2 regions of the Ectobacillus soli genome follow, and region 1 is predicted to be linked to the other one. Evidence: riboswitches for the same ligand, from Rfam matches in the RefSeq annotation. Region 1 holds a riboswitch; the other holds the start of a gene.

The links. A riboswitch is a leader RNA that binds a small molecule or an ion and turns the genes downstream of it on or off. The one in region 1 is predicted to bind S-adenosylmethionine.
Region 2: another riboswitch for S-adenosylmethionine. It lies ahead of ACAN53_RS05060 (O-methyltransferase); the one in region 1 lies ahead of ACAN53_RS09615 (hypothetical protein).

What each region holds. Positions count from the first base shown of each region.
Region 1 covers NZ_JBGJZM010000001.1:1,876,212-1,879,640, forward strand. The annotation lists gene ACAN53_RS09610 (SPFH domain-containing protein) at 1-549, opposite strand, end outside; SAM riboswitch class I at 1,148-1,252, shown strand; gene ACAN53_RS09615 (hypothetical protein) at 1,324-1,650, shown strand; gene ACAN53_RS09620 (hypothetical protein) at 1,692-1,898, opposite strand; gene ACAN53_RS09625 (hypothetical protein) at 2,198-2,746, opposite strand; gene ACAN53_RS09630 (radical SAM protein) at 3,080-3,429, shown strand, end outside.
Region 2 covers NZ_JBGJZM010000001.1:965,293-968,721, forward strand. The annotation lists gene ACAN53_RS05050 (sulfate ABC transporter substrate-binding protein) at 1-852, shown strand, start outside; gene ACAN53_RS05055 (MgtC/SapB family protein) at 954-1,655, opposite strand; SAM riboswitch class I at 1,915-2,028, shown strand; gene ACAN53_RS05060 (O-methyltransferase) at 2,132-2,713, shown strand; gene tnpA (IS200/IS605 family transposase) at 2,690-3,040, opposite strand; gene ACAN53_RS05070 (hypothetical protein) at 3,007-3,429, shown strand, end outside.

The sequences.
Region 1 (3,429 bases):
AGCTACCCGTTCACGCTCAGCCTCGGCTTCTTTCGCCATTGCACGGCGCAGACCTTCTGGTAAATCCATAGATCGTATTTCTACGCCTGTTATTTTAATGCCCCATGACTCAGTAGCCTCATCCAATTCCTTTCTAAGCAAATCATCTAATTTTTTTTGCTCCGTAAGCATTTCTGACATCGTATGCGCACCTAAATTAGAACGAAGAATCGTTTGCGCTACGGTAGAAGTTGCTTTTCTGTAGTTTTCTACATCAAGAAGTGCCTTATGTGCATTTACGACTTGATAGTAAACAACTGCATTAATTGTAACGGGTACACTATCTTTCGTAATAATATCTTGATTCTCTACATTTTCAACGCGAATCCGCATATCTACAGGTTTCACGACATCAACAAGCGGAATAATAAACTGAATTCCAGGTTGTAGGGAACGAGTGTAACGTCCTAAACGAAGAACAACGGCTTGTTGATATTGTTGTACAATACGAATTGAACTAATTATAACCAAAATAACTAAAACAATAATAATAACGACTGGTGCTATCATAACCTGTCAACTCCTTCAATCGGCAACTATCGCCTGCATTAGCTTTCCTATTTAGTTTACTAGATTTGGTATATTGTTACTATAAGAACGCTATATAATTCAAGGATTGTTTACATTTGCTACTTTCCCACAGAATCACAGAAACTAAATAAACCCAATTAATTAAAACCTGAGATAAGTTTGAACTATTGCTAGGATGTCAAGACTGTAACTATATACAAGGATTCTTTAGATGAAATAATTTAATACAAAGGAGCTAATTATTAATGATAGATGTAATCGTTGGATTAGGATTAGTATTAGGATTTGGTATTATTGCATCTGTGGTTTGGGTGATATTAAAAAATAAGCCAAAATAATGTATCGTATTTTCAAAAGCAAGGCAATAAAAAGAGAACATGATTACTTGTACAAAAATGAATTTGTAAGCTACCCTCGTTCTGTAATTCTAGCAATTTCTTGAAAGGACTCAATATCCCCTTCCCCACTTCCAAAATATAATTATTCAAATAATTTTAAAAACAAATTTTTTTATACAATCCTATTGACAACCCAATATGAATTTATTAAAATTTAGAAAAATCAAACAATCGAAAATCTCTTATCCGGAGAGGTGGAGGGACTGGCCCTACGAAGCCTCAGCAACCACACAGCAATGTGTACGGTGCTAATTCCAGCAAAGCTATGCTTTGAAAGATAAGAAGAGGTGTCTTTTTTATACAAAAACCCTCTTCTTAGGAAGAGGGTTTTCGGTTATAAAAAAGGAGAATAAACATGAATAGAGAAACTGAATTAGTAATCAATGATTATTTAGACTTATACCTATATGCAGGTAGTATTAATGATACCGCTTGGCAAAAAGATATCTTGGATAAACTACAATTTGTAAGAACAGAAGAAAAACAAGATACATTTTCTCTTCAAACTCTTTGGGATCAATATAATAGCATAAACCAAGAAATTCTTACGATTTATCATCAACTGCAAACGAAAGATTCCTCTAGTGAATTAGATCAAAAGCTTTGGAATTTAAAACAAACGCGAGTTTCGTTAGGAAAACAAATTCGTCTTGCCTATATTCAGTCTAAACAAATTTCTTAATACAACAGCACCTTACTGAGTAAGGTGCTGTTCCTAAAAAGTTAGCACTTTTCTTTCATTCCGCTCATCATGCCCATCATCATTGTCATCATTTCATCACATTCTTGCATTTTCACCATCATTTGATCCATGTTCATTTCCATATTCATTTCTTTCATTTGTTCCATCATCATTTTCATACCATTCATTTCACCCATCATACGGTCCATAGACATCATCATCATCATATTCATACACATTTTTTCCATCTTGCATTCCTCCCATTTCGCAATAATTTTGATTAAAAGGAATAAAAAAAGCGACATACCTCTTACACAATATTGATAATTGCAAAATTTCAATTATCAAGCAACGTAAGAACTTTGTGCGCTTCTGGCCGTTAACCATTCTTCCTTTTATATCTAATTTCATTATAAATTCCCAGTTTTTGTTTTACAATACTATGTGCCGTATTTCACAAGAATTATCTAATTATTCTATTTATAACTCCCCTTCCTACTATAAAACAAGTGAGCCTTGTGTAATATAAACAAGGCCCACTCTCCTACTATTGAATAACAGTAAATTTCGATGCCGCACTCGCTCCGTTACTAGTTACTTTAACGGATTCTACTCCAATCGTCTCTTTCTCGCTAATATGCCATGACCAGGATACAGTACCGTTTGCATCTGCTTTGTGTGCTTCAAGTCCAGCGATATTGCTTGTACCCTTTCCATCATTTACTGTAATTTGTGCTGTTGCATGCGGTGAGACTTTTGCTGTAACGGTCACAGTACTATTTCGCGGAGCGGGTGTGGATACGTTTACAATTTTAACTACATCGGTTGTCTTTGAATCAGTAGTATTGGAGGAAGTAGATGTTGAATTAGATGATTTCGTTGTATCTTGTTTTGAATTGGAAGAATCCTTTGCTGTGTCACTTCCTGAGGATGAGCTTGTAGATTTCGTTGCATCTTGACTGGTTGGATCGGTCGATGCTGGTTTACTTTGGTCTGCAGCAGCAGGATTTGGCGTTGCACTATTCTTCGTATCAGGTAGACTTGCACAGCCCATTAACGAAATTGACAGCAATACGAGAATCAAAATTTTTTTCATATGTAGCCCCCTTTTTCATTTCAAAAGCACCTTTCAAATGTAATAATTATCCAATTTTATACAAACTCCTGCACCTTCCACTTCTTTTAATAAAATTTTCAATCTAAAAGTAAGATTTCCACACCATTTAAACTAAAAAGCAATTGTTCTCCTATTAAAATAGATTTTACGCTTTCCTAACGAGAATCCAATATTACGACTATAAAATCATTGCCCAATATACCTATAAGTAAAATTCCCCCGTTCACGATATTGTGATACCTTCTGTAAAGTAATCGTTACAATCTCTCTTATACTAATAATGTTTATACTTCAAGGAATTGGGGAGATAGAATGCTAATGGAAACAAAGGATCGTTCAACTACGAAATATTCTTCATTGAATGCACATACAGCGCCTCGCTTGATTTTTTGGGAGCTTACAGAAGGTTGCAATTTAAAATGCGTTCATTGCCGAGCGACAGCTCAACCGCAGCGGGCAGCGGATGAGCTAACTGACAAGCAAGCTTATGAAGTAATTGATGATATTGCAAAATTTGATAAAAAACCTATTTTAATTTTAACTGGTGGAGAACCTTTGTATCGTCCGGACTTTTTTGACATTGCAAGCTATGCTTCGTCAAAGGGCATTCCAGTTGCAATGGCCTCTAATGGAACATTGATTACGGAAGAGATTGCAAGGAA
Region 2 (3,429 bases), 910 kb from region 1:
AATAAGACTGGTCAAACTGTGGAATTCAAAGAGTCCTATCAAGCATCTGGAGCGCAGGCTCAGAACATTACAAATGGCTTTGAGGCAGATATCGCCGCTCTTTCACTTGAAGGAGATATCGACAAGATTGTAAAGGCAGGATTGATTACTCACGATTGGAAAAGTGCACCACATAGTGGCATTATTACCAAGTCAATCGCAGCATTCGGAGTACGTGAGGGGAATCCAAAGGGCATTAAGGATTGGTCGGACTTAACGAATCCAGGCGTTCAAGTTTTAGTTCCTAACCCGAAAACTTCTGGTGGCGCCAAATGGGATGTAAATGCCATTTATGGAGCAGGGTTAAAAATATCGGAAGAAAAAACAGGGAAACAAGATCCTGCTGAGGCCAAGGTATTACTTAGTAAAGTATATAAAAATGTAAAATCACTGGATAAAAGTGGCGAGGAATCAATGTCTACATTTGATAAAGGAGTTGGCGACGTCATCATTACTTATGAAAATGAACTGATTGACCGCATCAAAAAGGGAAATAAGTATGAGGAAATCGTGCCTCAATATACGACCTCAATTGAAAATCCAGCTTCTATTGTCGATAAGTATGTTGATAAGCACGGTACCCGAAAAGTTGCTGAAGCATTTTTGGAATTTCTGTGGACACCGGATGCACAAAAGATATTTGTCCAAAGCGGGTTCCGCTCAGTTGATCCAGACGTGGCTAAAGCCAATGCCAACACATACAAACAACCTGCAGGATTATTCGATACTAATTATCTGGGCGGCTGGAGTAAAGTTGGGAAAGACCTTTATGGCGATGGTGGTATTTGGGATCAAGTTGTTGCCGGGAAGTAATGATTACGTTCATAATTCGAATTTCAAAGGGGTTTGCGTTTTTTGTAGGTTATGAATACAAGGAATGTAACGAAGTAAAGAAGTACTGATTTCAGTACTTCTTAATCCCCTTCTTGTTCAGAAAGAGTTTTCCATCCAATTGCAGTAACGTCGTGTTCCAGACTTAACTTACCAACAATTTGTTCTATTAAAAGAGCTTTCGATTTATCACTATGAAGCAATGCTCTTACGGATACTTTGCTTCCGCTTTCGATTTCTTCACTGTACATTTCTTGTAACGCAAGTCCCTCTGATAGTATCATCCGAGACAGTGCCTCTCGAATGCTTGCTTCATGTTCATCTAAGCAGGATATTGTAATTTCATAGAATAGGTTTTCTTGTGAAAGAGCTTTCGATTTTTTATTCATAAATAACGCAACTGGACGGAGGAGGATATTTGCTAACACGACACCTATAGCTCCTATAATACTTACTTTTATAAAACCTGCTCCAACTAACGTTCCTACGGCCGCAGAACACCATAATGTAGCAGCTGTATTTAATCCACGTACAGTAAACCCTTCTCGCATAATAACACCTGCGCCTAAAAAACCGATGCCGCTAACCACTTGGGCGGCAATTCGAGTTTGACTGTTATCTCCTGGTGTCAAAACAGATAAAATGACGAATAAACATGCTCCCAGTGAAACAAGAGCATTTGTACGTATGCCGGCCATACGGTGTCGCCACTGACGTTCTGTACCAATACATGCACCAGTGAGTATAGCTATAAAGAGCCGAATTACCATGTCTTGCCATGGCATATGTATCATCTCCATACTATATTTGTATTATATAAGGAAGATAACATGATTTCTAATCAATACCCGTATTATGAAGGAATCAGTTAGGAAGCGTCAACTGTTTTCAATATTTTACCGGATATATCAAGCAAGAATGAATAATAAATATACTTGTATAATAGGGGGCTTTAATTGACGAATATGTTGAATAGGTATATTATTAAGAGCAAATCGATAGAAAGTGTATCGTACATACAATTTTCAAATATTGAATATGAAATTCTTATCTAGAGAGGTGGAGGGATAGGCCCTGCGAAACCTCAGCAACCCCTAGTACGTATAGGAAGGTGCTAATTCCAACAGAGTAACTTTTGTTTGCTCTGAAAGATAAGAGGTCGAAAATGTTAGCTCGTGGCCTCTTATAAAAGAGGCCACTTTTTATTTTTTACATGTCATTCGTATACCTATAACAGATTAATAGGAGGGAGTTGTTCAATATGGAAAAAGAGACGTTGATGAAGTCACCAGATATTTACGGTAAAATTGTAGCACATTCGAAATTACTAGGATTTCATCAGTCATGTGATACGAAAACAGGATTTTTATTAAAAGGGCTAGCAGCATCAAAAGCACACGGAACATTTTTAGAGCTTGGGACAGGAGCTGGTGCATCTGCAGCTTGGATTGTTGACGGAATGGACCAAGAGAGTACACTTATTTCAGTGGATATTGATCCTGCGCTTCAAAAAATAGCACACACGTATTTAGGAGACGATAAACGCGTTACATTTCGTTGTGAAGATGCAGCTGTCTTTATTCGAAATATGGAGGAGACGTTTGATTTTATTTTTGCAGATACATGGCCAGGAAAATTTGAACTTTTGGATAAGACGTTAGATCATTTAAATGTAGGTGGATTTTACGTCATTCATGATTTACTTCCTGATATGAGCGTGCCCGAGGAGTACCGTGTGAAAGCACCAAAGCTCATACATAAGTTACGTGAAAGAAGTGATTTAGTCATAACAGAAGTAGATTGGGGTACTGGTATTCTTTTAGCGATAAAGACAACTGAATAGATTGTTCTTTGAACAAAAATAGGCGATGCATTCCCCTTCCAAATCTCCGATTTGGTGGGGTTTAGTCGCCCTCTTATCAACTCTTTTCTTTTTTTCCTTGTCCTCGATGTATTTCTTTATGACATCAATGGTTGCCCCGCCTGTCGATAACACCATGTAACTTTGACTCCAAAAATAAGGTTTCCAGTAAAATTTCTGCAAGTGTTCAGCAAACTCCTTACGGATTAAACGTGAAGTGCCGGTTTTATAGCTATTAATCATTTTAGATAATTGGATTTGAGGGGGAGCATCAAATGATAAATGGATATGGTCGGCTTCTCCATTCATCTCAATCTTATATCATCAACGATACTTGTCACCAAATCATTCAATTTGCCAAAGAGCATAACGCTGATGTTATTGTGTTGGAGTACCTTAAAAAAATGAGAATCCCGAAGGGATTCTATGGAGCCAAGCGTTTACGATTTACATTACGTTACTGGCGCAAAACTGCTATCCAAAACAAGGTAACTGAAATGGCACACTATGTTGGTCTCCGTATTTCCCATATTGTCGCCCGCAATACAAGTGCTTTGGCTTTTGATGGAAGTGGATTTGTCACCCGTAACCCGAAGAAGGATATGGCTACTTTTACAACAGGCAAAGTGTATCATGCTGACCTATCTGCTTCTTACAACATTGGAGCAAGATACTTTATTCGAGAACTCCTTAAACCC